DNA from 2 places in the Paenibacillus sp. YYML68 genome. Region 1 is predicted to be linked to the other one. Evidence: a T-box and tRNA genes for the amino acid it is inferred to sense, from the RefSeq annotation. Region 1 holds a T-box; the other holds one or more tRNA genes.
The links. The T-box of region 1 lies ahead of trpS (tryptophan--tRNA ligase). A T-box ahead of a tRNA ligase gene usually reads a tRNA of that ligase, here a tRNA-Trp.
Positions count from the first base shown of each region.

Region 2: it encodes a tRNA-Trp, which carries the amino acid that the T-box ahead of trpS (tryptophan--tRNA ligase) is inferred to sense. The anticodon was not compared.

Region 1 covers NZ_BQYI01000001.1:4,146,898-4,161,997, reverse strand. Annotated here, with positions in the region: gene PAE68_RS18550 (alpha/beta-type small acid-soluble spore protein) at 105-332, opposite strand; gene PAE68_RS18545 (hypothetical protein) at 441-959, shown strand; gene PAE68_RS18540 (TIGR03943 family putative permease subunit) at 956-1,888, opposite strand; gene PAE68_RS18535 (permease) at 1,911-2,966, opposite strand; T-box leader at 3,093-3,373, shown strand; gene trpS (tryptophan--tRNA ligase) at 3,426-4,415, shown strand; gene PAE68_RS18525 (hypothetical protein) at 4,530-4,706, opposite strand; gene PAE68_RS18520 (alpha/beta-type small acid-soluble spore protein) at 4,864-5,088, shown strand; gene PAE68_RS18515 (metal-dependent hydrolase) at 5,230-6,213, opposite strand; gene PAE68_RS18510 (hypothetical protein) at 6,337-6,642, shown strand; gene PAE68_RS18505 (molybdopterin oxidoreductase family protein) at 6,789-8,933, shown strand; gene PAE68_RS18500 (molybdopterin molybdotransferase MoeA) at 8,994-10,283, shown strand; gene gerQ (spore coat protein GerQ) at 10,341-10,805, opposite strand; gene PAE68_RS18490 (cell wall hydrolase) at 10,849-11,280, opposite strand; gene PAE68_RS18485 (hypothetical protein) at 11,567-11,824, shown strand; gene PAE68_RS18480 (IS4 family transposase) at 12,087-12,863, shown strand; gene PAE68_RS18475 (transposase) at 12,860-13,243, shown strand; gene cyoE (heme o synthase) at 13,554-14,492, shown strand; gene PAE68_RS18465 (SCO family protein) at 14,593-15,100, shown strand, end outside.
Region 2 covers NZ_BQYI01000001.1:4,263,969-4,279,068, reverse strand. Annotated here, with positions in the region: rRNA gene PAE68_RS19160 (23S ribosomal RNA) at 1-1,859, shown strand, start outside; tRNA gene PAE68_RS19155 (tRNA-Asn) at 1,964-2,039, shown strand; tRNA gene PAE68_RS19150 (tRNA-Ser) at 2,043-2,130, shown strand; tRNA gene PAE68_RS19145 (tRNA-Glu) at 2,141-2,215, shown strand; tRNA gene PAE68_RS19140 (tRNA-Val) at 2,220-2,295, shown strand; tRNA gene PAE68_RS19135 (tRNA-Met) at 2,305-2,381, shown strand; tRNA gene PAE68_RS19130 (tRNA-Asp) at 2,420-2,496, shown strand; tRNA gene PAE68_RS19125 (tRNA-Phe) at 2,546-2,621, shown strand; tRNA gene PAE68_RS19120 (tRNA-Thr) at 2,629-2,704, shown strand; tRNA gene PAE68_RS19115 (tRNA-Tyr) at 2,714-2,799, shown strand; tRNA gene PAE68_RS19110 (tRNA-Trp) at 2,808-2,881, shown strand; tRNA gene PAE68_RS19105 (tRNA-His) at 2,898-2,973, shown strand; tRNA gene PAE68_RS19100 (tRNA-Gln) at 2,998-3,069, shown strand; tRNA gene PAE68_RS19095 (tRNA-Gly) at 3,077-3,151, shown strand; tRNA gene PAE68_RS19090 (tRNA-Cys) at 3,162-3,235, shown strand; tRNA gene PAE68_RS19085 (tRNA-Leu) at 3,242-3,330, shown strand; tRNA gene PAE68_RS19080 (tRNA-Arg) at 3,351-3,427, shown strand; tRNA gene PAE68_RS19075 (tRNA-Leu) at 3,431-3,510, shown strand; gene PAE68_RS19070 (polysaccharide deacetylase family protein) at 3,578-4,714, opposite strand; gene PAE68_RS19065 (sulfite exporter TauE/SafE family protein) at 4,781-5,599, opposite strand; gene glpX (class II fructose-bisphosphatase) at 5,667-6,644, opposite strand; gene PAE68_RS19055 (helix-turn-helix transcriptional regulator) at 6,835-7,506, shown strand; gene PAE68_RS19050 (pyruvate, water dikinase regulatory protein) at 7,542-8,348, shown strand; gene moaA (GTP 3',8-cyclase MoaA) at 8,453-9,460, shown strand; gene PAE68_RS19040 (YjcZ family sporulation protein) at 9,521-9,613, opposite strand; gene PAE68_RS19035 (C40 family peptidase) at 9,765-10,979, opposite strand; gene PAE68_RS19030 (GNAT family N-acetyltransferase) at 11,453-12,646, shown strand; gene PAE68_RS19025 (LiaF transmembrane domain-containing protein) at 12,893-13,195, shown strand; gene PAE68_RS19020 (PspA/IM30 family protein) at 13,239-13,916, shown strand; gene PAE68_RS19015 (PspC domain-containing protein) at 13,916-14,440, shown strand; gene PAE68_RS19010 (PspA/IM30 family protein) at 14,443-15,100, shown strand, end outside.

The sequences.
Region 1 (15,100 bases):
TAGGATATAGCCTAGTGGTTCAAGCCGTCTGTACAGAGCAGTACGGCAGTACAGGAAAAAGCGGCCCTGCGAAGGACCGCTCACAAAGTATTCGTGAGGCTTCATTATCTTGTGAACTTGCCTGCAAGCTGCTGCTCGGCGATTTGAACCAGACGACGTGTGATGTGGCCACCAATTGCCCCAGTGTCACGAGTTGCCATGAAGCCATAGTAACCGTCCTGAGGAATTTGGATGCCCAGCTCTTGAGCAACCTCATACTTCAACTGGTCCAGAGCCTGGGAGGCCTGTGGAACGACTAAAGCGTTGCTGCTGCGGGATTGTCCTGCGCCCATCTTAATCACCTCCGTTCTGTAGGTAGTATGTACCATCGTTCAAATGATTACGCAGATTAGGGTTGGTAATTATGTCCACATCGCATAGAGGGAGAGGAGGCAGGGAAAATGTCATTAGAGCTTACTTATCGCAATTGGTCGTTCGATGCAGACCTTCAGATTGTTCATGCGGATGCCTTGCTCGTCATTGACGGGGAAGTCGTCGTTGACGAGCCGTTGTGTGTAGACGTTGGCTTGCCGGCACTGCTGCTGAGCACGCTGGAGGAGGTTGCGCCGAATCGATGGGCTGGAATCGAGGCTTGGGAGCGCGTTCCGTTCTTCTGCTGCGGCTGCGGTGACCCGGAATGCCGTGCATTCTCATTCATCGTCAAGCCAATCTCGCAGGCCAAGCTTGAGCTGGTCGAGGTCGAGGAGCGCCAAGATCAGGAGCCAAGACCGGTCGCAGTGTACGAGGTGGACAAGCAAGCGTATACCGCACAAGTAAGAGTAATTGGTGCAACGTTCCTGCAATTTGTAGAGGGACTCGATTATCGGCCGCTGTACGCCGATACGGTGAAGACCGTACAGCGACTGCTCGAGCGAATGGATGAGGCAACTCTAGGCGCTGAGGAGCCATCAGCTGACTAGGCACCGAAATTCATGTTCGGATATACATACGGAGTTGCGGCTGGCTCCGCCTTTGCGATTTTCTCAATCTTCAGCACCATAATCTCCACTTCGTTGAACGTCGTCTTCTCGATGGTGCCCGTCACTGTCACCCAGCTGTCGTCAGCCAGCGTCTTGGCACGGTCATACTCGGCAAGTATGCCGTAAGGGGCGGCATCTGCCGAGCAGCATTGAATCGAGAAGCGGCCGACGACGAACTGATTGTCCTTCATGTCCTCTTGACGATATACGAAGCCGGTCAGCTCCAGCTTTTTGCCAACGAAGCGGTCTAGATACAGATCCACGGACGTTAACGTCTCGATGTAAAACTCCTCAGGTACCCGGATGACATCCTCGCGGTACAGCTTCTTCGCGTGATCGGCATATTGCTTCGTAAACTTGTCAGACGGGAACAGCTCGTCTGCTGCGGACGTCTGCGCGTTGCCTTCAGTCGTTCCCTGCTCGGGCACAGGTGCCGCAGGTGTCGTCTGAGAGCTGCTCGTCGCTGCGCTCGACTCCTTCTTCACGGAGCTGGCGCTGCTCAGGTTCATCCCCTTCTTCGCCGCGAGGCTGCTGCTGAGCGACGTGTCGGGCAACAGGAAGCCCATCAAGAGCGGTAAAATGAACAGGCCGTATACGACCGTATTCTTAAGCAACGATCGGGATGGCGTATGATCATGACCGCAGCCGCAATCGGAAGGCGGTGTTCGCCAAGCCTTGTATGCGCGATACCCTTGATGCACCGAGACAGCGTACAGCGCCACGGCTGACCATTTCACATAATCTACCATCTTGGGCGCGATATATAGCAGTATAAGGTCGGTCTGCACCAAGTGGGCGATATAGCCGGCGAAGCCGAGCAGAATGATTGCCTTAAGCGCATGGTGGAAGCTGATGATACGCGGATTCATAGGTTAAGCTCACCTCTTCAGATCAGAATACGATACGTTCGAGCACAAGAGAACCGGCCAATGTCACAATAGTGACGAGCGTAATAATTAACAGCACGAACTTGACGCGGAACGCAGACAGCATCATCAGTGTCCCCTTCAGATCGATCATCGGTCCGAAGACGAGGAACGTCACCAGTGAACCGGTTGAGAACGTCGTGGCGAACGAGGAGGCGACGAAGGCGTCCGACGTCGAGCACAGCGACAGCACGTAAGCGAAGCCCATCATGAACAGGTGCGAGCTGAGTGGTCCTTCACCGATGGACACGAGACTTTCTCTGGACATGAACGTTTGAATAAGTGCGGTCAGCAAGGCGCCGAAGATTAAATATTTGCCCATATCGAAAAACTCGTCCGACGCGTGTCCGAACACGCTGGAAATGCGGTGTAATCGGCCCGGCTTCTCGTGCGAATGATCGTGTGAGTGGTCGTGCTCGTGTGCATGTGAATGAGCCGCCGCCGTATGGGTGTTCTCGTGCGTGTGAGCATGAGCAGCGCGCAGCGGATTGGTGCGCACGAGCCGGTATACGAGAAGTCCGACCGTCGCGGCGACGACGAAGGCGAGCGCCATGCGTGAATATGCAATTTCTGGCCGCGTGCGGAACGCCATGAAGGTCGAGGCGTATACGACTGGATTGATAATCGGACCGGCCAGAATGAACACGACGGCAGTGTAGACGGGCAGTCCCTTGCGGATGAGGCGCCGGATGACGGGGATCATGCCGCATTCGCACAGCGGGAATATGATGCCGAGCACGCAGGCGAACATTACACCGAGCACCGGATTTTTCGGAGCCCAGCGGCGTACAGTCTGCTCGGAGACGAACGTCTGCAGCAGCGCCGACACGAGCACGCCAAGGAGGACGAACGGCATCGCCTCCAGCACGATGCTGATGAACAATGTTTTGAAGTTTTGAACACTGTCGACACTTAGCCATGTTAAGTCAGGGGGCTGCTTTTGGGTGAAGATGAGGACAAGCATCACCAAGCATACCAGTGCGGTCACGTTCGTCAAGATTCGTTGAATGGTCATGGACAAGGCTCTGATCTCCTTTTATCCTTTTTCGTAATAATTATTATAACGTATGCAGGAGTGGATGAATATAGGACGAGTAATTGGAAATTCAGTTGACACCTTCGTCCGCGTTCGATACAATGACTGGAAACAACAGCGTGGACGGGAGCAAGTAGTCGTTAAGCCAAGCTACACAGAGAGCCGGTGGGTGGTGTGAACCGGTTAGCGGCTGATGTGCGAATGGGTCCCTGAGCTGACAGTTGAAAGGTGCCCGCAAGCCCGCAACGGCTTCAGCAAGCGGCTGGCGCTCAGTATGCTGTTCCGGTATGCTCCCGTTATCGAGCTGATTAAGGCTTATGGTCACATGCTTACACGTCATCGTGTGGCGCCATGAGCGAATTAGGGTGGCACCACGGTCCTTCGTCCCTTGCGGCGGAGGGCCTTTTTTGCATTCTATTATGATAGGTAAAGGAGACCACGACGATGACTAAGCTTAAGGTTCTTTCTGGCATGCAGCCAAGCGGTCAATTGACCCTCGGTAACTACATCGGCGCGCTGCGCAATTATGTGAAGCTGCAGCATACGCATGAATGCTACTTTATGGTGGTCGATATGCACGCGGTGACTGTTCCGCAGGAGCCAGCTGCATTGAAGGAGCAGTCCGAGTCGGTCGCGGCGTTATACTTGGCTGCGGGCATCGATCCGAAGGCGGCAACTGTGTTCCTGCAGTCAACGGTACCAGCGCACGCCGAGCTCGGCTGGCTGATGACGACCTTGACGTATATGGGCGAGCTGGAGCGGATGACGCAGTTCAAGGACAAGTCGGCTGGCAAGGAGTCGGTGGGCGCTGGCTTGTTCACCTATCCGTCTCTGATGGCAGCTGACATTATGCTGTACAACGCCGATCTCGTACCAGTCGGTGACGATCAGAAGCAGCATCTGGAGCTGACTCGCGATCTCGCGCAACGGTTCAACGGACGGTACGGCGATACGTTCACGATCCCGAAGGGCTATATTCCCGAGGTCGGCGCGCGCATCATGTCGCTGGACGACGCCTCGAAGAAGATGAGCAAGAGCAATCCGAACGCAGGCAGCTACATTGCACTCCTCGACCCTCCCGATGTGATTCGCAAAAAAATTAGCCGTGCTGTGACCGATTCGGGACGCGAGGTTAAGTACGACCCGGCGAATAAGCCTGAGGTCAGTAACCTGATCAGCATCTATTCGGCTGTGACCGATAAGTCGGTTGCCGACATTGAAGCGATGTACGACGGGCAGGGCTACGGTCCGTTCAAGAAGGAGCTGGCTGAGGCGGTCGTCGCACTGATTGAGCCTCTGCAGCAGTCTTATCGCGATATTCGCGAGTCTGGCGAGCTGCACCGTATACTGAAGGAAGGCCAGCAGAAGGCGAGCGAGCTGGCAGAACGTACGTTAAGAGACGTGAAGTCCAAGATGGGCTTCGTTGTGCTGTAGATTGAGTTGAAGCTTGGTACAGAAGAACCGGAAGCGCGAATGCACCTAGCAAAGGTGTGTAACGCGAATCCGGTTCTTTTTGGCATACAGCGAACTCATGAGCGAATGTGCGTCTTAGGAGTTGCGCTTACGCTGCTTCGCCTTCACGATAAAGCCGAAGCCGATGAAGAAGAAGGACACGACGCCTGCCACGACCGCGAGCCAAGGACGTCCTGCTGCCATGAAATAGCTGACCGCGGCGAGCAGCCCGGTGCCGATAAAAGCAAAAAGAAGCGCTAATGGTTTGTTCATATAGAGGGAGACCGCCTTTCTTAACGAATGGTAATGGTTATTGAAACTCTAATTATTTTTTCAAAAGCTGCGTATAAGATTCGGCATGCGGCACATAATAAGCTTGCAAGCTTGCAAATACATCAAAGACATCATCCAATTGAAAGGAGTGCTGAACATGGGTGCAGGACAATCCCGCAGCAGCAACGCTTTGGTAGTACCACAAGCTTCTCAAGCATTGGATCAGTTGAAGTATGAGGTAGCGCAAGAGTTAGGTATCCAAATTCCGCAAGACGGCTACTATGGTTACATGGCAACACGTGACACAGGTGCAATCGGTGGTCACATCACTCGCCGCTTGGTGCAAATCGCCGAGCAAGCGATCGCGGGTCAAGGCCGCTAATCGCTAACCTTGTACGCAGCAATCAGTTTGATATAGCCCAGGGGGAGCTTCTCTCCTTGGGCTTTTCCACGTTGCGCTGCAGCTCGCAGTCAGACAAAAGCGGATGAGCCAAGTGAAAACTTGCTCATCCGCATTTTATCATTAATAGACGTCTACGCGAAGCTTTTTCTCCAGCTTGGATTCACTTACCCATCCGACATAAGAGTCCAGCACGTCGTAGTTCTTATCCATACGAACGACCGCGACGAACGGGTACTGCTTGCGATGCCTGTATCTGACGTCCGCCCAGCGCACCTCGTAGCCCCAGTCATATTCCTTGCATTCGGCGCAGGCGAACGAGGTGAAGTACAAGAACGATGCAATGTTCTTATGCTTCTTCGAGGCGTCGACGGCCGGATGGCTGTCGCAGCTCACGTGGTCTGCCCACTTGATCAGCTTGCTGCGGTATTCTCCTAGACTGAACGAGCCGTCGCTGTTGTGCTTCACGACCTGCCAGTGGTACAAGTGAACGGTAGGAATTAACGTATACGTGTCACCTGGCTTGTAATCCGGATCGTGGCGCTTGAGTCCCCGCTCGAGTCTGTAATGGTCAACCGTCCGCCAGACGTAGTAGGCGGCAATGAGGCTGTACAGCGCCGGGAATACGACGTGAGGCTCGACGAGACGGAACGACCAGAGGAAGATCGCCAGCACATGGGTGGAGAAGATGAACGGGTCAAAAATGTGAATGATGTTCCAGGACACCCACCTTCGAGAGAAGGGGCGCAGCGCCTGTGTGCCATACGTATTGAACAAATCGGTGAAGACGTGAAAGGCGACGGCGATAAACACCCACATCGTCACATGCGCGAGCGGCAGCTCCTCGAACAGAAGACCAAGCGTGCCCGAGATCAAGGCGGTCCATACGAACAGTGCGGGGATGGAATGGGACAAGCCCCGATGGTTCTTCACATATAAAGCGTTGCTCTTAAGGCGAAGCAGCGTATCTGCATCGGGCGCCTGGGAGCCGGCGACTGTGCCGATCAAGACTGCAGTCGCGGTTACCGGATCGGCAGCCACTACAGGATCGATGTAGGCGAGTCCAGCCAAGCCAAGACCGATGACGAGGTGGGTACCGGTATCCATGGATGACCTCCTGTGAGCCGTATTGACCGCGCACCTTTAGCGTACGCATGAGCAGAGGTGCGCAGTCGTTTCTTGTAGTGTATCATTTTATTGGCCAAAATAAAGCTGATCGGAGTGAAAAAGATGTACATTGTGTTTGTCGAGTATCGAATCGAGCCTCAAGCTCTGGAGTTATATGCCGCTTGGGCGGAGCATATGAAGCTACGGGAGCCGCGGCTGCAATTGTTCGAGGGCACGGATCAGCCGGGGTTGTTCGTTGAGCTGTGGAGCGACCTCGCGGAGGAGGCTTACGTCCGAATGAAGCAAATGAGGACCGGCACGGAGGAGCTTGAACCGACGTCCGAAGACACGCAGCTATGGCGTGAGCTGGAGAGGTGGGTCGTTGGGGGTCGGGCAAAAATTCACATCTGGCGTTTCGTATCCAAATAAAGAAGGGAATCCCTCAAAGTTCATGTAATAATTGTTGACATTAAAAACGATGATGCATACAATTTAGGAAGAGAAAGTCGTGTGCCGGTTGTATCGAGTCAAACTAATGTCACTTATTATAACATTTACAAGAGAGCCGTCAGGCGTTGATAGCGTCTCGTAACGGTATGGGGGAGTGGAGAGGTATGGTGGCGGGGACGACTTTCAAGCTGGGGGAAACACGCTCTTCCCATTGCTGCTACTGCAGTATGCAATGTGGACTTGAGGTGCATGCCGCAGAGGGCGGAGCTGGACTTACGATTAAGCCGAGTCCTGATTTTCCGGTGGCGACAGGAAGGCTGTGTCAGAAGGGGCTGAATGCTCATCAGCACGTCTTACATGCGGGCCGCTTGAGCGCTCCTAGGAGTCGCAAGTATGTCGGTGATGCATGGAGTCCGGTTAGCTGGGGCCATGCGCTTGATGAGATTGCCGCAAGTATTGAATCGATTCAGCAGCAATATGGGAAGGATGCCGTGTCCATCTATGGCGGCGGCTCCTTGACGAATGAAGTGTGCTACTTGCTTGGCAAGTTCGCGCGGGTCGGGCTAGGTACCAAGTATATTGACTACAATGGGCGCTACTGCATGTCGTCTGCAGCAGCAGCATCCCACCTAGCCTTCGGTATTGACCGGGGAATGAGTATGCCGCTGTCTGAAATTCCGAAGGCGCAATACATTATATTGGCCGGTACGAATATCGCCGAATGCCAGCCTACGATGATGCCTTATATTATGGAAGCCAAAAAAAATAAAGCCATTATCGTAACGATCGATCCTCGCAATACGATGACGAGCAAGGTGGCGGACATTCATGTCCGTCTGCAGCCTGGCTTCGACTCGGTATTCGTCAACGGGCTGCTGAACGTTATTATTCAGGAGAAGCTGTATGACGAACGATTCGTGAATGATCGGACGAACGGCTTCGCTGAGCTTGCCCGCGCCGTAGAGGTGTATACGCCTGATCGGGTGCAACAAATTACCGGAGTGCTGGAGGGTGTGATCCGCACCGTTGCCCGCGGCTTCGCCAAGGCGAAGACTGGCATCGTGCTTACGGCTCGCGGGCTGGAGCAGCAGGTGAACGGCGTGGAGCATGCGCTCAATTATATGAATCTGAGCTTGCTTACAGGGAAGATCGGCAAGGAGGGCTGCGGCTTCGGCTCTGTTACGGGTCAAGCGAATGGACAGGGCGGCAGAGAGCACGGGCTGAAGGCAGACCAGCTGCCCGGCTACAAGTCGATTGAGGACCCGGAGGCTCGCCGCTACGTAAGCGAGGTGTGGGGCATTCGGGAGGAGGAGCTTCCTCGTAAGGGTGTATCGGCGTACGAGATGCTGCAGAAGGCGGATGCTGGAGAGATTAAGGCGATGATCGTGATCGGCTCGAATCCGGTCGTGTCGAGTCCGAACAGCTCGTTGGTCGAGCGTGCGCTGAGCAAGCTAGAGCTGCTGATCGTCGTCGATATGTTCGAGACGGAGACCGCCGAGTATGCGCATTGGCTGCTGCCTTCGACGTCGTTCCTAGAGGTGGAAGGTACGATGACGAATCTCGAGGGGCGTGTCTTTCATCGCGGTCAGCCGCTGCAGCCTCCGGAAGGCTGCATGTCTGATGTGCAGCTCGTGTGCGAGCTGGCTGAGCGGCTGGGGCGCGGAGCGTATTTTCGCTATGAATCGTCAGAGGACATCTTCAACGAGCTGGCTCGTGCATCCGCTGGCGGTAAGGCGGATTACAGCGGCATTACCTATGATCGTCTGAAGCGGGAGAAGGGGCTATTCTGGCCATGCCCGTCACAGGATCATCCGGGTACGCCGCATATGTTCCGCGATAAGTTCAACCTGCCCGACGGGAAGGCGAAGCTGCATCCGATTACGCCACAGATGCCTGCGGAGCCGGTGGAGCGGGAATATCCTTATGTACTCACCACGGGCAGGCTGCCGAATCACTATTTAAGTGGTACCCAGACGAGGCGCTCCGAGTCGTTGATGAAGAAGGCTCCGGTGCCGGTCGCGGAGATTCACCCTGCACTCGCCCAGAGGCTCGGGATGAGGGTCGGCAGCAAGCTGAGATTGACGAGCAAGCGAGGAGCTCTTGTGTTCGATGTGAAAGTGACGGAGGGTATACATCCGAGGACGATATTCGTGCCGTTCCACTGGGGCGGAGAGCTGTCGATTAATCGGCTGACGAACGATGCGCTGCATCCGATCAGTCGCATGCCTGAATTCAAGATTTGCGCTGTTCGGGCTGAACGGGTAGATTAGCCGTGTAACAGGCTATAGCTTGGCGGGCGGCGCACCGGTTAGGACGGGCGGAGGTGTCTGATGGAGCGAGAGAGTAATTGGCGGATTGAGGGGGCGGCACCTCCTGTGCAGGTTGATGAGGCAGTAAGGCTTATGCTGGAGCATATCGATCGGAAGAAGCTGTCGAGGAAGGAACGAGTGCCGCTCGGTGAAAGTCTCGGGCGAGTACTCGCTTCCAACGTGACCGCGGCGCAGTCTGTGCCTCGATTCGATCGATCGATGATGGATGGCTTCGCTGTGCGGGTAGAGGATGTGCTTGGGGCGAGGTCGGAGTCCCCAGCGAGGCTCAAGGTTGTCGGTTCGGTGAAGGCTGGCGAGGTGCCAGGACGCCCGCTTGCCGAGGGTGAAGCGATACGTATTATGACGGGGGCGATGATTCCGGCTGGAGCGAATGCAGTGTGTCGCTTCGAAGCGACGAAGGGGCGCTTTCGCCCTGATGTCGAGGAGATCGAAGTGCTGGCGCCGCTGAAGCGGGGGGACAACATTTCGTTCCGGGGCGAGGATATTGCAATGGGGAGTGTTGTTCTCGCGGAAGGGAGCCTCATCGGCGCGGCGGAGATCGCAGTGCTCGCGACATTCGGCATATCGGAGGTGGATGTGTTCCGCAGGCCTGTTGTCGGTATCGTTGCAAGCGGAACGGAGCTTATCGATGTCGCGGGTCCGCTGAAGCCGGGACAGATCTATGACTCCAACAGCTACATGCTCGCCGCGCTCATTCGTGAGGCAGGAGGGGTCCCTAGGCAGGTGTTGCCTGTCGCGGATGACGTAGACTCGATCTCCATGGCGATTGGCGACGTACTTGAAGGTGTAGATATGGTCGTCACAACAGGCGGCGTATCGGTTGGCGATACGGACGTCATGCATGCTGTCTATGAGAGGCTGCATGCGAGCACAGTGTTCTGGAAGGTGCTGATGCGTCCTGGCAGCCCGCTGCGCTTTGCGATGAAGGGGGATATTCCCTTCTTCGGTCTGTCCGGCAATGTGGCAGCGTGCTTCGTCAACGCGCAGCTGTTCGTGCTGCCAGCGCTTCGTGCTATGTCTGGATTCAACGGGGCGACGCTTCCGTTCATTCAAGCGAGGCTGGTCACGAAGATGGACCTTGTCCCCATTAAGCCGGTTCGTTTCCTTCGAGCTGAGGCTTATATGGAGGGTAGTGAGCTGAAGGTTGCGATGGCAAGGGGGCAGTCGTCCGGGATGATCGGTAGCTTCATTGGCGCTAACTGCCTCATTCGGCTTAATGGTGGGGCTGCATTGCGGGTTGGCGATACGGTGCCGATCATGGTCTATCGTTCGATTCATATGAAGTGTTGAACAAAGAGGAGCGCGACCTTACGGTCTTGCTCCTCTTTGCTTCATGTACACTATATATTAACGGGCTGTCGGAGCAGTGGCGTAAGGGTACGTGTACTGCAGCTCTTCGTCGAACGTAATATAGTCGAGGTTGACCATTAGCAGCAGGTAGCGCATGCCGGTTTGCGGATCGCTGATGATGATGTGGTCGCGGCCTGCCGCCTCGATGCGTCCTTTGTACACCTTCGCGTTCCATTCGGAGTTGTTCTCGTAAGTCATATAGATCGTCGCCAATTTGCCGAGGTTCAGACGCAAAATATTCTCAATATACGACTGCTCCATTGGAAGCAGCCCTGGCGTTCCCGGCATAGCCGGTGCTTGAGGAACGATCGGCACCCCTTGCGGTGTAATTGGAGTTCCGCTTGGAACAGGAGGGACATAGCCTTGAGCACCTGCAGGAGCAGTCTGCTGAACGACTGGCTGTGCACCTATGTAGCCTGGTTGCTGGCCGCCGTACGGGTTCGCTTTGTAAGGGTTATACATGGTTCGTGAAAACCTCCTCTAAATTATAACTAACACGACTTGATTAGTACGTGTTGTATACACCTGGACAGTTGGCTCCTGTTGGCGAGAAGAAGCAATGCTTCTTGTACCTGCCGGTATTCGGCTGGTTATACCATTGCGCCGGACAAGCGCCGGCAGGACGGAAAAACCACAAGGAGTTGCTGGCGGGATGGTAACGTTCGCCTGCAATGATCTTTTTGGCCAGGCGCACATCCTTATCCCGCGCCTTCTGGTAGAAGTAGCCCTTCTGTGTGGCCTCGAAGCCACCGGGGCTTTGGAACACCATTTGCGGAATCGTCTTGATTGACTTGAAGTCGAGACATCCTGACCGGACGCGATTGACCCCGACATTGCCGACCATCAGCATGCCGAGCTCGCCCTCACCTTCTGCCTCTGCACGCATCAGGCGAGCAAGCATCTTGACGTCATTGGAGTTTGCTTTGATGACTGCCATAGTAGTCATTCACTTCCTTTGCTTTTGCTCAACAGCTTTCGGGCTGCCGCACATATTACAGCCTATGAGGCTACCTTTGTATTCTTGACACCAAATTTAGCGATTTTCTGGAAGTAATGCAGAAGCTTGTCCGAAATTAGGTTAGGTGAAGTGGTTTGTGTCATATAATCTAACATAAGGTATATACACAGGTTCCATGTTATGTTATTATGAAGTTAATAACGTTCTGTTGAAGGTGATGTTCCATTCTGAATGCTGATAGCTGAATAGAGGGGGATGGAAGAACATGATACCGAATATGCTTCCAAGGCAAGATGGAGACCTTATACGGTCTGCGCGTCACTATGAGGACGAGGCCCATAAGAGGAGTCGGAGAGCCGCTGAGGCAGAGCAAGACCCGAAGGCTGCTCAACAGCGCTCGATGAATCGAGCTGCCGCCCGTCTGACGTTCGGAGTCGCAGCCTTAGCGGGCGGTACGGTTCGCCGTGGTCGTCTTGCATCACCGATCTGGATTCAGCTGGCGGAGTGGGAGGAAGGTATGTAGCGTGTTAGAGCTGCTGCCTAACGATACGCAATCCGATGGGCCCGTAAGTGCTTGCCTGACAAGGCAGGCGCTTCGGGCTCGTTTCGCATGCTCCAATGCTTTCTTATATTATGGAACAGTAGCGTTGCATAAAAACTAACACGCGAACAGATTGGACAAATTGTGCTATTATTGTAATAAATAGGTCGTACTCTGTAACAAAAAACTCCTAAAATTAGGGTAACAGGTAGCCCTGTCCAAATCCCTAACTTAGGAGATACGCATGGACAAGGATACACTATTTTCTGCATTTGGTAAATGGGTTGCACCAATAAATCCAAACATCATCCCGAATTGGCAAAGCACGACTACGCTCGACCGTTATGTGAAAAAGCTCGACACCTTAGTCTTTCTGTACATCTTCATCGAAGCACAGTTAGAGAAGCGAAAGGGTCTTCGTTCCATCATGCGAAAGCTGGAGCACGACGAGGAATTTCAAAAGCAACTCGGCATTGCTTCGATCAGTGCATCCCAGTTGTCCCGTAAAAATAATCAACTGGACCCAGAAGTACTTCAAGCCATCCTTTGTAATCTCATTACACAGTTGCATCGAGATGCTAGGCCGATATCAGGGCGCATCGGAACGGTCAAGATTATAGACTCTTCTACGATCAGCGTTTGCCTACAGCGGTATAAATGGGCGACTTTCCGAAAAACGAAAGCAGGCGTGAAACTGCACCTGCGAGTGGCATTTGCTGACCCCGACCATGTTTATCCGGATAAGGCAGTGGTTACGCCTGCAAGGCCCGCAGACCGCAGCCAAATGGACGTCCTGATCGATGAGTCGGACGTCACGTATCTGATGGACCGCGGGTATCTGGACTACGGCAAATACGACAGTTACTGCGAGCGTGGCATTCGATTCGTATCACGATTAAAGGACAATGCTGTTGTCGAAGAAGTGGAAGAACTTTCGGTGAACACAGATTCAGACATCATCCGCGATGTCAAAGTCGTGCTAGGCAAAGCTCACAAGCGCATGCAGCACCCCTTCGTATGATCGTCACCACAGACGGTCGCGGTAATGAGGTCCGTATCATTACGAATCGGTTCGACCTGACGGCAGAAGAGCTTGGTGACCTGTATCGTAGCCGCTGGCAGATCGAGATGTTCTTCCGGTGGGTCAAGCAGAACCTGAAGCTAACCTGTTTTTACGGTGACAGCGAGAACGCAGTGATGAATCAGATTTGGATCTGTTTAATTGCATACTGCTTGCTGCTGCTTATGAAGCTAGAACTGGGAACGAGTCGAACGTTAACGGAACTCATTGAGGCTTTGAAAGAACTCATGTGGCAACCGTGGCTGAGGATGGTCGCAGCAGTAGAGCGAAAACCAAGTCGAACTTCGAGAGGGCGACAGAAGAAACAGAAAGACCAGTAAGTCGCCTAAGTCGAAAAAAACCAATCATCAACTTGAAAAGGATGAATATTACAAATGGACAGCAACTGCCTGTTTCAGGGGTACCCCGTAAGTTTTTGGCCCTTGGAATTTGAAAACTAATTTCTGAATATTCCACCATTTTAGATGTCATGATTTATGCAACGCTACTGATTATGGAAGGGATTCGACAATATTTTGAACAGCGGTCGATGTTATTGTCAAATGGCCTGCGTGTTGATATGATAAGAGTCAAGTTGAGCGGCAAAAGGAGGTTTACAAATTGAAGGAGCATGCACATGCAGGCTTGGATATGGGATCGAATGCATCTGTAGGCGTAGAGGCGGCAGCGGCTGTCGAGTCGACAGAGAGCACATCGGTCAGCTGGAAGGACTTCGTTCAGCTTATTAAGCCAGGCATTATATTTTCTAACTCCATTACGGCGTTCGGCGGCTTCTGGGTAGCTTCCGCATGGCAGGTAGATTGGCTGAAGCTCGTGCTCACCTTGCTCGGTACGGCCCTCGTGATGGCCTCGGGTACGGTATTAAATAACTATTTGGACCGTGACATGGATGCGAAGATGGAGAGCAAGAAGAAGCGCGTACTCGTAACCGGTAAGCTGTCGCCGTCTATTGTGCTTGGCTATGGCATCGTGCTCGGGATTGCCGGACTTGCTGTTCTCTGGTTTCTTGTGAACAGTCCGCTCGCAGCGCTGCTTGGTCTGATCGGTCTCTTCTTATACGTATGGATTTATACCGCTTGGTTCAAGCGTACATCAATATGGAGTACATTCGTAGGCAGCTTCTCCGGAGCAGTGCCTCCGGTGATCGGCTACTGTGCGGTCACGCAGACCTTCGATATGGGTGCGCTCATTCTGTACTTGATCTTGTTCCTCTGGCAGCCGCCGCACTTCTGGGCGCTCGGCATTCGCCGTATGGAGGAGTACCGCGCTGCGGGCTTCCCGCTGCTGCCGGTAGTCAGAGGCACTTATCCGACCAAGATGGCGATGATTCGATATATCGTACTGCTTGTGCCGGTATCGCTATTGCTGTACGTATTTGACTACGTCGGCGAGTTGTATTTCTATGGAGCTGTCATTCTCGGTCTGTATTGGACGTTCCTTAGCTTGAAGGGCTTCAATGCGGAGGACGAGAATCAATGGGCGAAGAAGATGTTCATTGTGTCCATTAATTATTTGACGCTGCTCTTCATTATTATGGTGATCAGCACAACGCCTGTACAGGCCAGCTGATTATGGACCGTTTGTTTAATCCCATGCCGCAGCTGTGGCTTGGGATTTTATTTTACACTTTTTGCACGATACCATGAACTGAACGAAGGAGGAGTAACAGATGCCGAGCAGGCTGTTCCAAACAGTTGTCATCGTATTGCTTGTTGGCTTAATCGCGGTATTCGCTTACATGCTCATGAAGGGACCAGAGGAGAAGATCGGGGTGCTGAAGAAGGCGCCTGACTTCACTCTAACCAATCTGGATGGTAAGGAGGTATCGCTCGCAGATACAGCGGGGAAGGCGAAGCTCGTATACTTCTTCTTCTCGACATGTCCGGATGTGTGTCCGCCTTCGACGTACACACTGTCGAAGATTCAGAACGTTCTGAAGGACAAAGGGGCGTTCGGCTCGAAGACGGCTCTCATGTCCATCACATTCGACCCGACGAAGGATACGCCGGAGCGGCTGAAGGAATTCGCGGATCGCTATAATCCAGACTATAGCGCCTGGTACTTCCTCCGGGGAGAGGAGAAGGCGACGATCGAGCTTGCCGAGAAGTTCGGCGTACTTGTTGCGAAGGACCCGCAGGGCGACAGCTGGACGCACAGCAACCTGTTCCTGCTAGTCG
Region 2 (15,100 bases), 120 kb from region 1:
TGTGTTAAGTGGGAAAGGATGTGGAGTTGCACAGACAACCAGGATGTTGGCTTAGAAGCAGCCACCATTTAAAGAGTGCGTAATAGCTCACTGGTCGAGTGACTCTGCGCCGAAAATGTAACGGGGCTAAACACACCACCGAAGCTATGGGTCCATTAAGGGCAGTAGGGGAGCGTTGTATGCGGGTTGAAGCTAGATCGTGAGGACTGGTGGACTGCATACAAGTGAGAATGCCGGTATGAGTAACGAAAAGATCAGTGAGAATCTGATCCGCCGTAAGCCTAAGGGTTCCTGAGGAAGGCTCGTCCGCTCAGGGTAAGTCGGGACCTAAGGCGAGGCCGAAAGGCGTAGTCGAAGGACAACAGGTTGAAATTCCTGTACCACCGTGAACCGTTATGAGCAATGGGGTGACGCAGAAGGATAGTGACGCGGACTGATGGATGTCCGTCCAAGCAGCAAGGCTGGTTAGTAGGCAAATCCGCTAACCGTAAGGCTGAGCTGTGATGGGGAGGGAAATAAAAGTACCGAAGGTCATGAGTTCAAGCTGCCAAGAAAAGCCTCTAGCCAGGGAGAAGGTGCCCGTACCGCAAACCGACACAGGTAGGCGAGCAGAGCATGCTAAGGCGCGCGGAAGAACTCTCGTTAAGGAACTCGGCAAAATGACCCCGTAACTTCGGGAGAAGGGGTGCCTCGGTAGGGTGAATAGCCCGAGGGGGCCGCAGTGAAAAGGCCCAAGCGACTGTTTAGCAAAAACACAGGTCTGTGCGAAGCCGCAAGGCGAAGTATACGGGCTGACGCCTGCCCGGTGCTGGAAGGTTAAGGGGAGCGGTTAGGAGTAATCCGAAGCTGTGAACCGAAGCCCCAGTAAACGGCGGCCGTAACTATAACGGTCCTAAGGTAGCGAAATTCCTTGTCAGGTAAATTCTGACCCGCACGAATGGCGTAACGACTTGGGCGCTGTCTCGACGAGAGATCCGGTGAAATTTTAATACCTGTGAAGATGCAGGTTACCCGCGACAAGACGGAAAGACCCCATGGAGCTTTACTGCAGCTTGATATTGGACTTTGGTACGATCTGTACAGGATAGGTGGGAGCCTGAGAAGCCGGAGCGCCAGCTTCGGTGGAGGCGCCGTTGGGATACCACCCTGATCGTATCGGAGTTCTAACCTGGTACCGTGAACCGGTATGGGGACAGTGTCAGGTGGGCAGTTTGACTGGGGCGGTCGCCTCCTAAAATGTAACGGAGGCGCCCTAAGGTTCCCTCAGAATGGTTGGAAATCATTCGCAGAGTGCAAAGGCATAAGGGAGCTTGACTGCGAGACAAACAGGTCGAGCAGGGACGAAAGTCGGGCTTAGTGATCCGGTGGTACCGTATGGAAGGGCCATCGCTCAACGGATAAAAGCTACCCTGGGGATAACAGGCTTATCTCCCCCAAGAGTCCACATCGACGGGGAGGTTTGGCACCTCGATGTCGGCTCATCGCATCCTGGGGCTGAAGTAGGTCCCAAGGGTTGGGCTGTTCGCCCATTAAAGCGGTACGCGAGCTGGGTTCAGAACGTCGTGAGACAGTTCGGTCCCTATCTGTCGCGGGCGTAGGAAATTTGAGAGGAGCTGTCCTTAGTACGAGAGGACCGGGATGGACGTACCGCTGGTGTACCAGTTGTTCCGCCAGGAGCACGGCTGGATAGCCAAGTACGGACGGGATAAGCGCTGAAAGCATCTAAGCGTGAAGCCCCCCTCAAGATGAGATTTCCCAATTCGTAAGACCCCTTGTAGACGACGAGGTTGATAGGTTCGGGGTGTAAGCGCGGTAACGTGTGTAGCTGACGAATACTAATCGGTCGAGGGCTTATCCTACAACGTTTACGAAGTAAACGTACTTCGTAAGCAAATGCTAATAATGAGCATCAGCGTGCTTAGTTTCGTATCCAGTTTTCAAGGCGCAAGTCTTGAAACAATGTTCCCTGATAGCTCAGTTGGTAGAGCACTCGACTGTTAATCGAGTTGTCACAGGTTCGAGTCCTGTTCGGGGAGCCATATGGAGAGGTGTCCGAGTGGCCGAAGGAGCACGATTGGAAATCGTGTAGGCGTCACAAGCGTCTCGAGGGTTCGAATCCCTCTCTCTCCGTAGCAAGTAAGGCCCGTTGGTCAAGGGGTTAAGACACCTCCCTTTCACGGAGGTAACAGGGGTTCGAATCCCCTACGGGTCACCAGTATGGAGGCTTAGCTCAGCTGGGAGAGCATCTGCCTTACAAGCAGAGGGTCGGCGGTTCGATCCCGTCAGCCTCCACCATACTAATATCGCGGGGTGGAGCAGCTCGGTAGCTCGTCGGGCTCATAACCCGAAGGCCGCAGGTTCAAATCCTGCCCCCGCAACCAAACTTCTCTGGATGAATATTCAGAAAGTATATTATCGCGGAGCCGTGGTGTAGAGGCCTAACATGCCTGCCTGTCACGCAGGAGACCGCGGGTTCGAATCCCGTCGGCTCCGCCATTAATTAACTCTTTACTTTTTGTAAAAAATGTTTTAGTATCAAGTGTACGGCTCGGTAGCTCAGATGGTAGAGCAGAGGACTGAAAATCCTCGTGTCGGCGGTTCGATTCCGTCCCGAGCCACCACCATTATGCCGCTGTAGCTCAATTGGTAGAGCAACTGACTTGTAATCAGTAGGTTGGGGGTTCAAGTCCTCTCGGCGGCACCAGCTTCATACGGAGGCTTAGCGAAGTGGCCAAACGCAGCAGACTGTAAATCTGTTCTCTGACGAGTTCGGTGGTTCGAATCCATCAGCCTCCACCACTTTTTTTAGGGGCATAGTTTAAGGGTAGAACAGCGGTCTCCAAAACCGTTAGTGTGGGTTCGATTCCTGCTGCCCCTGCCAATTAAATAGTATTATGGCGGTCGTGGCGAAGTGGCTAACGCATCGGATTGTGGCTCCGACATTCGAGGGTTCAATTCCCTTCGATCGCCCCATACTTACTTACTAGTGTACCATAATGGGGATTAGCCAAGCGGTAAGGCAACGGACTTTGACTCCGTCATGCCTAGGTTCGAATCCTAGATCCCCAGTTTATATGCGGAAGTGGCTCAGCGGTAGAGCATCGCCTTGCCAAGGCGAGGGTCGCGGGTTCGATTCCCGTCTTCCGCTCCATATTAGACATGGCGCCATAGCCAAGTGGTAAGGCAGAGCTCTGCAAAAGCTTTACCCCCAGTTCGAGTCTGGGTGGCGCCTCCATTCTTTGCCGGAGTGGCGGAATCGGCAGACGCACAGGACTTAAAATCCTGCGGTAGGTGACTACCGTACCAGTTCAAGTCTGGTCTTCGGCACCACTCCAAATTGATTATAATATGTGCCCTTAGCTCAGCTGGATAGAGCGTTTGACTACGAATCAAAAGGTCAGGAGTTCGAATCTCTTAGGGCACGCCACTAGCCGGTATGGCGGAACTGGCAGACGCGCGCGACTCAAAATCGTGAGGGAAACCGTGGGGGTTCAAGTCCCTCTACCGGCATTATAAAAGCTCATCAACGTAATAACGTTGATGAGCTTTTTAATATTAGTGACATATATAGTTGTTGTTACTTCGACTTCGCAACATCCAATAGCTTTGTTAGTGGCACGAGTTCATAGCCATCATCTTGCAGCTTTTCAATAATGCGTGGCAAAGCTTTCACCGTGCCACTCAGATCTTGCTTAGGGCCGCCTCCAGAGTGCTGTAATATGATAGCTCCAGATTTCACGCGCTTCAATATGTTAGCCGATACTTGCTCCGCTTTAAGCTGCTTCCAATCCAATGAATCTACATTCCAGTTCACAACTAAGTATCCATTGTTCTTCGCCCACAGCAGCTGACTTTCTGTTATTTCACCATAGGGTGGACGAATGAGCTTAGGAGCGTAGCCGATCATGGGCGACAATACATCCTCGGTTTGATTCACTTGAGCTGCAAAGCTTTCGTCCGACAGCTTCGTAAACAATTGATGAGAATACGAGTGGTTCCCTATGACATGACCTTCGTCTATCATGCGCTTGACGAGCTGTGGGTACTTTTCAGCTTGATTGCCGAGAAGGAAAAAGGTCGCTTTGACCTTGTAGGTTTTCAAAATATCTAGAACTTGTGCCGTATACTTAAGGTCAGGTGCATCGTCAAACGTTAATGCAACCTGCTTGGAGTTCGATGAGCCTTGCAGCTTGATAAATGCAGGATACTTACGGACGAGCTGCGCTAAGCTTAGCTGCTTATTCGTAGTAGCAGCTGTTTTACGGGCTGCCTCCGCCTCTTGAGCTGATTTCTGTTTGGCTTTGGTGGCTGTTGTGAGCTTGCTGTTCGTTGACTTCTTTGCCGCCTCGTGAGCTTCGGATGAGCCTTTAGAATGCGATGCTTCTTCAGCTACTGGGGTGGTTGAAACGTCCTCCTGCTTAGTCGGTGTAGGTATGGCTGCTGGAGGCTGGGTTGCTGCATTTACATTAGAATCATGTGCAGTTAATTTGCGATGAGGCGGTCCATTCGGCTCAATGGCAAGCTTCCGCTCTTGATCTTCACCCTTGTTTAATACCTCTTGACTAGAATCCGCTGCTTCAGTTGCTGGAGAATTATTTGCTGAAGGCGGTGAATCAGGTGACGGGACAGAAGAATGATTACTGTAGGAACAGGAGCTGAGTAATATGCCGATCGCTCCGGTCCATATGAGGAGGCCTCTTGTGTAAGAAGACATACGGATTCCCCCTTAGCTCGTAGTTGTGCTTAGTTTGGAGTAAGGGGGGCAGATTTATGCTTGAGGTTAGGTGAGTCCAGAACCTTCAAATATCATTTTACAAGCGATGAGCAGGAATGAAATTCGAAGTACCCATAGCAGCTTCGTGCTGCTTAGCTTGCTCGCGATCTTGGCGCCCAGGAGGCCGCCAATAATGGCTGTCGGGGCTAGGTATAGAACCATGCCGTAATCGACCTCGCCTAAGCTTGCGTGCATCACTGTTCCCGTAATGGAGGATAGCAGGATGACAAACATGGATGTAGCTGTTGCCATATGGGGAGGATAACGATAGAGCAGCACCATGGCCGGTACAAAAAGAGATCCGCCGCCGATACCGAATAAGCCGGAGATGGCGCCAACCAAAAAGCCGAGTAACAGCGCCGTCGGAATGCTGTACCCGTACACATGCTTATGACCGTTGGAGTCAACGTATGTGCGCTTGATGCTCCAGTTGACCCGTAGCGGGGGGATTCGATCACGGAAGATGAGCAACATGGACATACACAGCATGAACAGGCCAAAGCCGAGCTGAAACGACTGGGCGTCGATGAAGTGCGTCATGTAAGAGCCGAGCATGGCAGCCGGACCGCTCGTCGTGAAGAAGAGCCAGCCGCTGCGAAAGTCGACACGTTGCTGCCGCATGAAGGCGGCTGTGGAGGACAGTGCGGTAAAAATAAGAACAGCAAGCGACGTCCCGACAGCTGTGGAGATCGTGATCGATTCTCCTACGAAAAGCGGTCCTAAATAAACGAGGGCTGGAACAATGATAATGCCTCCCCCAAGACCGACTAAGCTGCCGAACGTCGCTGCTACAAGACCTACTGCGGTATAGAACAATATGCTCATGTTAACCTTCCTCTGTGTTCGTATAGGTTCTTATTAAATATTAACACAGAGAGGCTTAAGATCAATGTTACTTCGATAAGATTTCCTGGAGCAGTTGCTTATTCGGCAAATAGTGACTCGACTGAATGAAGCGAATTGTCCGTGTTTTGGCGCGCATCACGATGGAGTGGGTGTCTGCACGATGATCGGATGTGTAACGAACACCGCTCAAGAACTCACCAGGCGTAATGCCTGTTGCCGCGAATATAACGTCTCCCGTGCCGATCATGTCGTCCATGGACAAGATCCGGTGAGGGTCCTCAATGCCCATCTGCTTGCAGCGCTCAATCTCCTCTTCATTGCCAGGGAGCAGACGTCCGATTAGCTCGCCTCCCAAACAGCGCAGCGCAGCGGCGGCCAGAACGCCTTCAGGGGCTCCGCCAGAGCCTACATACAGGTCAATGCCTGATTCGGACAGAGCAGGCGCGATAGCTCCAGCCACATCGCCATCACTTAGAAGCTTGATGCGTACTCCGACCTCGCGCAGAGTAGCAATTTGCTTCTGATGACGCTCACGATCAAGGATCATGACGGTCAAGTTGCTCAAGGGCTTACCTAGAGCGTCTGCGGCCTTTTGCAAAGTGATCTCAAGAGGATCATCGAGCTGTAGCTTGCCTGTCAACGCAGGACCTACAGCGAGCTTCTCCATGTACATATCCGGCGCGTGCAGCAGCTGTCCTTTGCCAGCTATGGCGATTACAGCAAGTGCATTGTTCAAGCCCTTCGCGACGAGCTCGGTGCCCTCTAGCGGGTCAACCGCAACATCCACCTCAGGACCTTGTCCATTGCCTACAGCTTCGCCTATGTAGAGCATCGGAGCTTCATCCATTTCACCTTCTCCGATGACGACTGTACCGCGAATGGCGACGGAGTCGAACATGGCCCGCATAGCTGTTGTCGCAGCACCATCCGCCTCGTATTTGTTGCCGCGGCCCATCCAGCTGGCAGCTGCAAGTGCAGCAAGCTCCGTGACTCGTACAATTTCCAGTGCTAATTCTCTCTCCATACGTCACAATCCTCCATTACCGTTATCTTTTAGCGTTTATATGAAGTACTATAACACATTTATTATTGAATGTTATGTACTATTAATATTAATTTTCTTTATTGTGATGATTACTTTATTCAATAAGAGGACGAAGATTGGCTATGAGTTTTCGGCTAAATTTGGTACAATCGAACAATACAGACGTTGCTTGTATACGAAGGAGGGACCGGTCATCGAATTAACTGCGCGCCAATTACAAATTGTTGAACTCGTGAAGGCGAACGCGCCGATTACCGGCGAACAGATAGCAGAGCTGCTCGGACTCAGCAGACCTACGCTGCGTTCGGATTTGGCGCTGCTCGTCATGCTCGGTTACATTGATGCCAAGCCGAAGGTGGGCTACACGCCAGGCACCTCTATGAATCCGGGCGCTCATGCGGCCAGGAAGCTCATGGAGCTGAAGGTGAGCGATGTACAATCGATGCCGATTATTATTAAGGAGCAGGCATCGGTGCATGATGCGGTCGTTACCCTTTTTATGGAAAATGTAGGGAGCTTAATGGTGGTCGATGACGATGGTTTCTTGTCAGGCGTCATTTCTCGTAAAGATTTATTGAAGTTTACGCTTGGCAATTCTAATACAGCCGTCATGCCGGTAAGTATGGTGATGACGCGCGAGCCGAATGTGATACATGTGATACCTGATGAAGCGGTAATCGAAGCCGCACGCAAAATGATCCATCATCAGATCGACAGCCTGCCGGTCGTGGTGCCGGCCAAGCTCAGTGGGAGCAGCGGCCGAACACGCTGGGAAATCGTCGGACGTATAACGAAAACGATCATGACCAGCATCTTATTAGATCTGGCGACAGACAGATAACGAGATCGGAAGTAGACGATAAGGAGAACAAGCGTATGAGGGAAGATCAGCATTATCAAATTACGATATGCTCCGATTCGGTAGGCGAGACGGCTGAGGGTGTCGTGAAGGCGACGATCCGTCAGTTCGATGCCCATCAAGTGACGACCAAGCGAATTGGCCATATCAAAAATGAAGACGAAATTCGCAGCATCGTCGAGGAGGCCGCCAAACGAGGAGGCTTCATCGCCTATACGTTAGTGCAGCCGGAGCTTCGGGAAACGATGAAGGAGGAGGCGCTGCGGCTCGGTGTTCGCGCAGTTGATATAATGGGTCCGATGATGGAGGCGTTCGTCGATACGTTCAACGATGCACCGAAGCGGGAGCCAGGTCTTCTGCACAGGCTGGATGAAGATTATTTCAAGCGTGTCGAGGCTGTTGAGTTCGCGGTGAAGTGCGATGACGGACGAGATACGAGCTCTCTGCTGAAGGCTGGACTCGTGCTGGTGGGCGTATCGCGGACGTCGAAGACGCCGCTGAGCATTTTTCTCGCGCATAAAGGGATTAAGGTGTGCAATCTACCGCTCGTGCCGGAGGTAAAGCCGCCTAAGGAGCTGTTCCTGGTGCCGGGCAGCCGCATTGTCGGCCTGACGATGGACGCCGATAAGATGTACAAAATTCGCGAGGAGCGGCTGAAGGCTGTCGGTCTTCCGTTCGGAGCGAAATACGCGACGATTGAGCGCATTCAAGAGGAGCTCACCTATGCGAACTCGCTGATGAAGCAGCTCGGCTGCCTGGTCATTAATGTGACAGATAAGGCGATTGAGGAAACGGCCGGCATCATCATGGGTTATGTGAGATAATCTAACAGGAAACGGAAGAAAGAATCGGGAAGGTGTAGACATCTCGGTTCTTTTTGCTATATAGTTAGAGGATTAAGGGAGTCAGTATGCAGGAGGTGGCCGCAATGTCGCAGCGCTTGGTCGATCGTTATGGACGGGTGCATGATTATCTCCGCATATCAGTGACGGATCGGTGTAACTTACGCTGCGTATACTGTATGCCGGAGGAAGGAATGGAGTTCGAGCCGGAGGCGAATATTCTCACCTTCGAGGAGATTGCTGAGGTGGTTCGGGTTCTAGCTAGCTATGGCGTTCGTAAGCTAAGATTGACAGGCGGTGAGCCGCTTGTTCGTAAAAATGTAGAGAAGCTCGTCGCGATGCTGAATCAGATTCCCGGAATCGAGGATATCGCGCTGACGACGAACGGTATCTACTTCGCTTCGAGAGCAGAGGCGCTTCGTGCGGCTGGCTTGACCCGGATTAATATAAGTCTCGATTCACTTCGATCGGATCGGTTCTCCTTCATTACAAGGGGCGGAGATGTGAGCAAGGTGCTGCAGTCTATAGACGCGGCGAGGCGTGTCGGGCTATCGCCGATTAAGCTGAACGTTGTATTGATGAAGGGCTTGAACGACGATGAGATCGACGATTTCCTTAGGCTGACGCAGGACAAGGAGCTGCACGTGCGCTTCATTGAATATATGCCGATCGGTCACGATGATCAAGGGTGGCGGAGCCGGTACGTGCCCTTGTCGGAGGTTCATGATCGTTGCTCACATAACGGATGGGCGGTGCAGGAGCTTACGGACGCTGTACGCGGCAACGGTCCATCGCGGAACTATAAGCTGGAGGGCGCCGCGGGCTCCTTCGGGCTGATCCATCCGGTCAGCGACCACTTCTGCCAGACGTGCAATCGGCTCAGACTGACGGCGGACGGGAACATTAAGCCTTGTCTATACTGGTCGGACGAGTTCAACGTGCGGAAGGCCATCGGCGATGACAAGGCGCTGGCGGAGCTGTTCTTCCGGGCGCTGGATGTGAAGCCGGAGAGCCACGAGATGGCGAAGGCGCTCGCCGACGAGTCGCAGAGTCACAAGCCGACCGAGCGCAGAATGTCGCAGATCGGCGGATAGCAAGGAAAACCCCCTTCAAGCTGGCAGCAGCTCGAAGGGGGTTTTGGCCTTAGCTATACATTACACCAAGAAAGTGCGGGAAACGATAACAAGCAGGATAAAGAGAACAAGGATAACACCAGTAGTTGTGTACAGTCCGCCTACAGCGCTCATGTGACATCCCCCTTTCCAGTTTCATAATACAGAATATGAACGACAGTAGCCCCACGTATAGACGATCGCCCGATTCGTATAAAAAAAACGTCTGTCTTCCAGAGGAAGACAAACGTCAAGTCGAGGATATGTAAAGGTTAGAAATACCTGATTAATAAGTAGCTCCGCCAAAGAGGAATCGGTGCTCCCATGAAGTGCCAGCGATGCGGTCGATTCGAACGCCGCCGGATTCCTCCGAGTACGTGTGAAGCATCGTGCCGTCGCCGAGGTAGATGCCGACGTGGGTAATCGTCTCCTTCGACTTGTCGATGCCAGCATACTTGGAGGCTGAATTGCCCTTATACGACATGAAGAACAAGAGATCTCCCTTGCGCAGCTTGCTCCAGTCGGTAGACGTCTTGCCGACCGCCTTCACGTGAGAGCCTTGCGTGCGGGAGTTGCTCGGCAGCTGCTGCCCGATCCCTTCCATGAACGCTTGGCGGACGAAGTCCGAGCAGTCGAAGGTGGTCGTGTCGGTACGGCTAGAGCCGAATTCATACGGCACGCCTACATATTTCATTCCGGTATCGATCACTTGCTGAACTGCGGCCGCACGTGTTAAAGATTTGTATGGCTCAACATAGGTGGTGCTTATGTATTTGGAGCTCGTGCTGACGTAGCCGATGTCGCCGTTCTTATCCTGTACGCTGAACCAATACTGGTTATACTTGTCCAGCACGAGCAGCTCCTCACCCTTCGATATGTAACGAATACGAGTGCTGTCTGTCGTCGGTTCGGTCCGGAAGGAGACAGAGCTTACTGCGGTTGCATTCGGCGGCTCCGGGAATAATATCTCCTCCTGCTCAACCTCTACGCTAGCGCCGTTGTTGAATGTCGTCTCGATATACCGCTCACTGGAGCTCACATACCCGATGACGTCGCTTGCATCCATCACCTTGTACCAATAGCTGTTCACCTGCTCCAGCACGAGCACCTGCTCACCCTCGCTCAAGTAGCGAAGTCTGGCATCACTCGTTGAAGGGCCTGTCCGGAACGAGACGGAGCTGACGATCGTCGCATTCGGCTGTACCGCTTCCTTCACTACGATCGACTTGACATATTTGTCTGAGGAGGATACGAAGCCTGTGACGCCTGCTGCATCGCGAACCTCCAGCCAATACGAATTGTATGTATTCACGAGCTCGAGCTGTTCGCCTGTCTTCAGGAAGCGAATGCGCTCGCTGGTGGTAGTAGGCTGAGTACGGAAGTTGACACCCTGCACGACCTCCATCCTCGGAACCTCGACATAATAGGCTGTTGCTTGGAAGGGAACGGCTGCGAAAGCAATGGCAGCGCTTAAGATCACAGAGAGTAGCTTCTTCTTCATCGTGTATTCCTCCTGGCAAGTAAGGTTATTAATGGTCGCTTGCTTAACTAGATGATAGCATAGGATGTTGTCGGATTTTAGAGGAAAAAGCTTACATGCGCTTTATGTGAGCTTGAGAATAATAGTTCTTTTGAATCTTGTGTTCTTGTAGTTTATGTTAATATTTAATAAGCAAGATCGTTATGTATGAATGTTTAATGAAAAATGAGTCAGGATTGTATTGAGAATGCTGGCTGTGTTGAAGAAGAAGCGTAAAAAAATAGAACAAAAGTCACGGACGAAAATGAAGAGCTTGCTGTGCTCAGCTATAAACTTTTTGGAATAATGGAGAGATATTGGTTATATATGTGCTTTCCTGCCTCATGGAGTGTATGATGAAATTGGGCTACAGTGGAAATGGGAGATAGATGCTCGTAGTGTGTTGTGACTGTAATGATGTAAGGCTAGGCTAGGGTCTAAGGGGAGGATGGGGGATGAAGGTAGATCGTGCGGAGCTATCACGCATACCGGAGGAGCATTACGGGGAGTCGCTGGCATTGTCGGAGTTCGCGTTCCAGATGCAGATGTCCGAAGCGGAGAGGACGCAGCGAAGGGCGCTCATGGCGCTGCATGAGCAGTACGGGGCTTATATAGAAGGAAAGCTCGCCGCGAAGCTGATGATCTACAAGCTCGAAGCTTGGGTGCAAGGCAAGCGGCTGGCAATGGGCGGCATTGCCGGAGTGGCATCCTGGCCGGAATATCGGCGTGGGGGACTCGTCGGTAGATTGATGCACCAGGCGCTTGAGACGATGCGGGCGAACGGTCAATCGATCTCGTTCCTGTATCCGTTCGAGTTCGGCTTCTACCGCAAGTACGGGTGGGGGATGTGTGCAGAGAAGAAGCAGTATGAAATTCCGGTTGCTCTCTTGCCGAGATGGAGCATGCCTTCAGGATGTGTCCGGCGTATCGGACACGAATGGGAGCTGCTGCAGCCGATCTACGCGGCATATGCTTCGACCTATAACGGCATGCTGGTTCGAGATGAGAGCTGGTGGACGCACCGTGTGTTCACAATGAAGGCGGGTACAGCTGCCGTCTATTATAACGAGCAAGGCGCTCCTGCAGGCTATGTGCTGTATCAGGTGAGGGAGCGACTGATGAAGGTGCATGAGCTGGTTGCGCTCACTCACGAGGCAAGGCTCGGGCTGTGGCGGTTCCTCGCGGATCACGACTCGATGCTGGATCGTCTGACGATCGAGGTGCCGACTGATGACCCGCTTCCGTTCTTGCTGGACAATCCGCGTATTAAGCAGGAGTTCGTCCCGACCTTCATGGCCCGGATCGTCGACGTGGAGTGGTTCTGGACGAAGTTTCCATTCGTCTCGGGTGTAGAGAGCTCCCTCTATGTAGGTGTGGAGGACCGGCAAGCATCGTGGAATACAGGCGTATGGCGCATTGCCGTCGATGAAGCGGGTACAGCAGCGGTGAAGCGGCAGGAGAGTGCCGAGACGCCGAGTGATATGCCGATCGTTCATTGCGAGCCGCCGGTGCTTGCTGCGATCTTCATGGGCTATCGCCGTCCGTCGTTCTTCCATGAGCTGGGCCTGCTGCATGGGACCCCAGAGGCGGTGGAGCAGCTGGATCGACTGCTGCCCACTCGGAAGACGTATATCGCAGACTTCTTCTAACCTAACTGGCTACGTGCAATCATGAACATCATATATATAGCCTCAGTGCCTGTCATCAGGTGCTGGGGCTTTTTCGCATGTGCGATCGGCATGGGCGGGGTCTTGTTCACGTCTTCGGACGGGGAGGGACTGGACTTTAGTCGGGCTGCAAAACTGGCCGTTGGTTCGTTTTGAACGAGGACGATTTCACCTAGAATAAGGACATAAGGAAGCGACGACGAAACGAAAGGCGGTGAACATGAATAAATGAGATTCACGAAGCATACAGGTGTAGCGCTGGCCCTCATTGTGGTCGGCACGATGATTCTCTTGAACCGAATGGGGCTTGATGTGTGGCACTCGGTCGCAGGTGTCTTGTTCCCGGCGCTGATGCTCGGATTCGGCTACCTCGGTCTGAGGAACGGCAAGAGAATCATCGGCGGAGGGTTGATGCTGATCGGCGGTATCATTCTTCTGTGCAAGATGTCCGGCTTCATCGGGCTAGTTCTTGCGGTCGGACTGATCGCCTACGGCGTGTCGATCATTCGCAAGGAGAAGTCGGTGTACTAACGAGCGTCACAATAATCTATGTAGAAAAGGTGGTAGAGCAGGCATGAGCTTAGGGAAACGATTCCGCGACATCACCGTCGCCCATTTCAACGAAATGCTCGAGCATTCAGAAGACCCGGTACGTCTCATCGATAAATACTTAGGCTCCCAGTCGGAGCACATTCGCGAGTCGGAGCGGCTGCTGCAGCAATGCTTGACGCATGCGGCATCGCTTCGCCAGCAGTATACGTCGGCTGAGCAGCTGCGAGAGCGGCGCGACCAGCAAGCGGTGCTGGCGATGAGAGCGGGCGAGGAGCACATCGCCCGGATGGCGCTGCAGGAGAAGCTGCAGCAGGAGGAGAAGGCGGCGCAGTACAAGGAGCTGTATGAGCAGAGCAAGCTCGGCATCGTCGAGCTGGAGGAGCAGATTCAGCAGCTGAAGGCCGACTTCGACGAGATCGCCTCGAAGCGCAGCTACTATGTGGCAAGGCTCGAATCGGTTCGTCTGCAGCAGCGGATGAACGAGCGAATGCGCTCGATGGGCGCAGGTCCAACGCCGCGAATGTTCGATCGTCTGGAGGAGCGGGTGTCGGATATGGAGCTGAACGCTCGCACGCTTCGCGAGGTTCGCGGTCAGCTGCGGGATGCATGGAGCCATGCCGGCAACGCAGCGGCGGATGCGCTCGAGCAAGAGCTGGAGAAGCTGCGACATAAATTAAAGCAGGAGGGCTGGAATCGCTGATGACTAAACTGTATCGTTCTCGTACGGATCGTAAAATTACCGGACTATGCGGCGGCTTGGCCGATATGTTGGGCTTCGACGCGACGCTGCTCCGACTCATAGTCGCTATTACTGCAGTGTTCACCAGCGGCATTGTGATCTTCATCTACGTATTGGCCGCGCTCGTCATTCCGAGCGAGCCTTGGACGGACGGCGGCGCTTACGCCGGAGGCCAAGGCGCAGGTGCACAAGGGCCTAACGGCGTCCGATGGGACCAGCAATATGACAGCTGGAAAGATTACAAGCGTGCAGAGAAGCATTACCGCAAGGCGCAGAAGTACGGCTGGGGAGCCGGACCTTCGGGATTTTCGCAGGCAGGACCGTCTGCAGGTGCGGCTGGTGAGCCGACGAGCGAGCTGGACGACATGATGAAGGATATCGAGAAGAAGGCGATGCAGAAGGAGATCGAGGAGCTGCGCGCCAAGGTGAAGCGGTATGAGCAAGAGCTGGATCAGAACAATAACAATAATAAGGGAGCGATCTAATCATGGGAGTTTTTTCGAGATTGAAGGATATGACGAAGGCGTCGATGCACGAGCTGCTGGATAAGGTAGAGGACCCGATCATCATGCTCAACCAGTACATTCGTGATATGGAGGAAGAGATTGCAAAGGCCGAGGTAACGGTTGCCCGTCAGATGGCGAGCGAGCGCAAGCTGAAGGAGCGTCTTGAGGAAGCAATCCGCTTGACAGCACAGTACGAGGCGCAGGCGGCAGAGGCGCTCAAGAGCGGTCAGGAGCTGGCGGCGCGCCAGGCGCTGGAGCAGAAGCTTCATTATGAAGCGAAGATTACGGAGTACAGCGAAATGCATGAGCAGGCGAAGGCGCAGGCGGCCGAGCTCGTCGCTCAGCTGCATGAGATGAAGGATTCGTTCTATCAGATGCGCAACAAGCGCAGCGAGCTGATCAACCGTGCTCAGCTGGCGAAGGCGAAGAAGCAGATGGCTGAGGTGACAACGAGCAACGTGATCGAGGGCGGTCATGCGGTGAAGGGCTTCCGCCGTATGGAGGAGAAGATCATGACGCTTGAGGCGGAGGCGGAGGTCGCACGCAAGTCGTACGTCAGCCCTGGCTATGCGGGTACTGTATATGGCTACGGCGCTGTGCAGGACCCGGCGAAGCAGCAGAAGCTCGACGAGCAGCTCA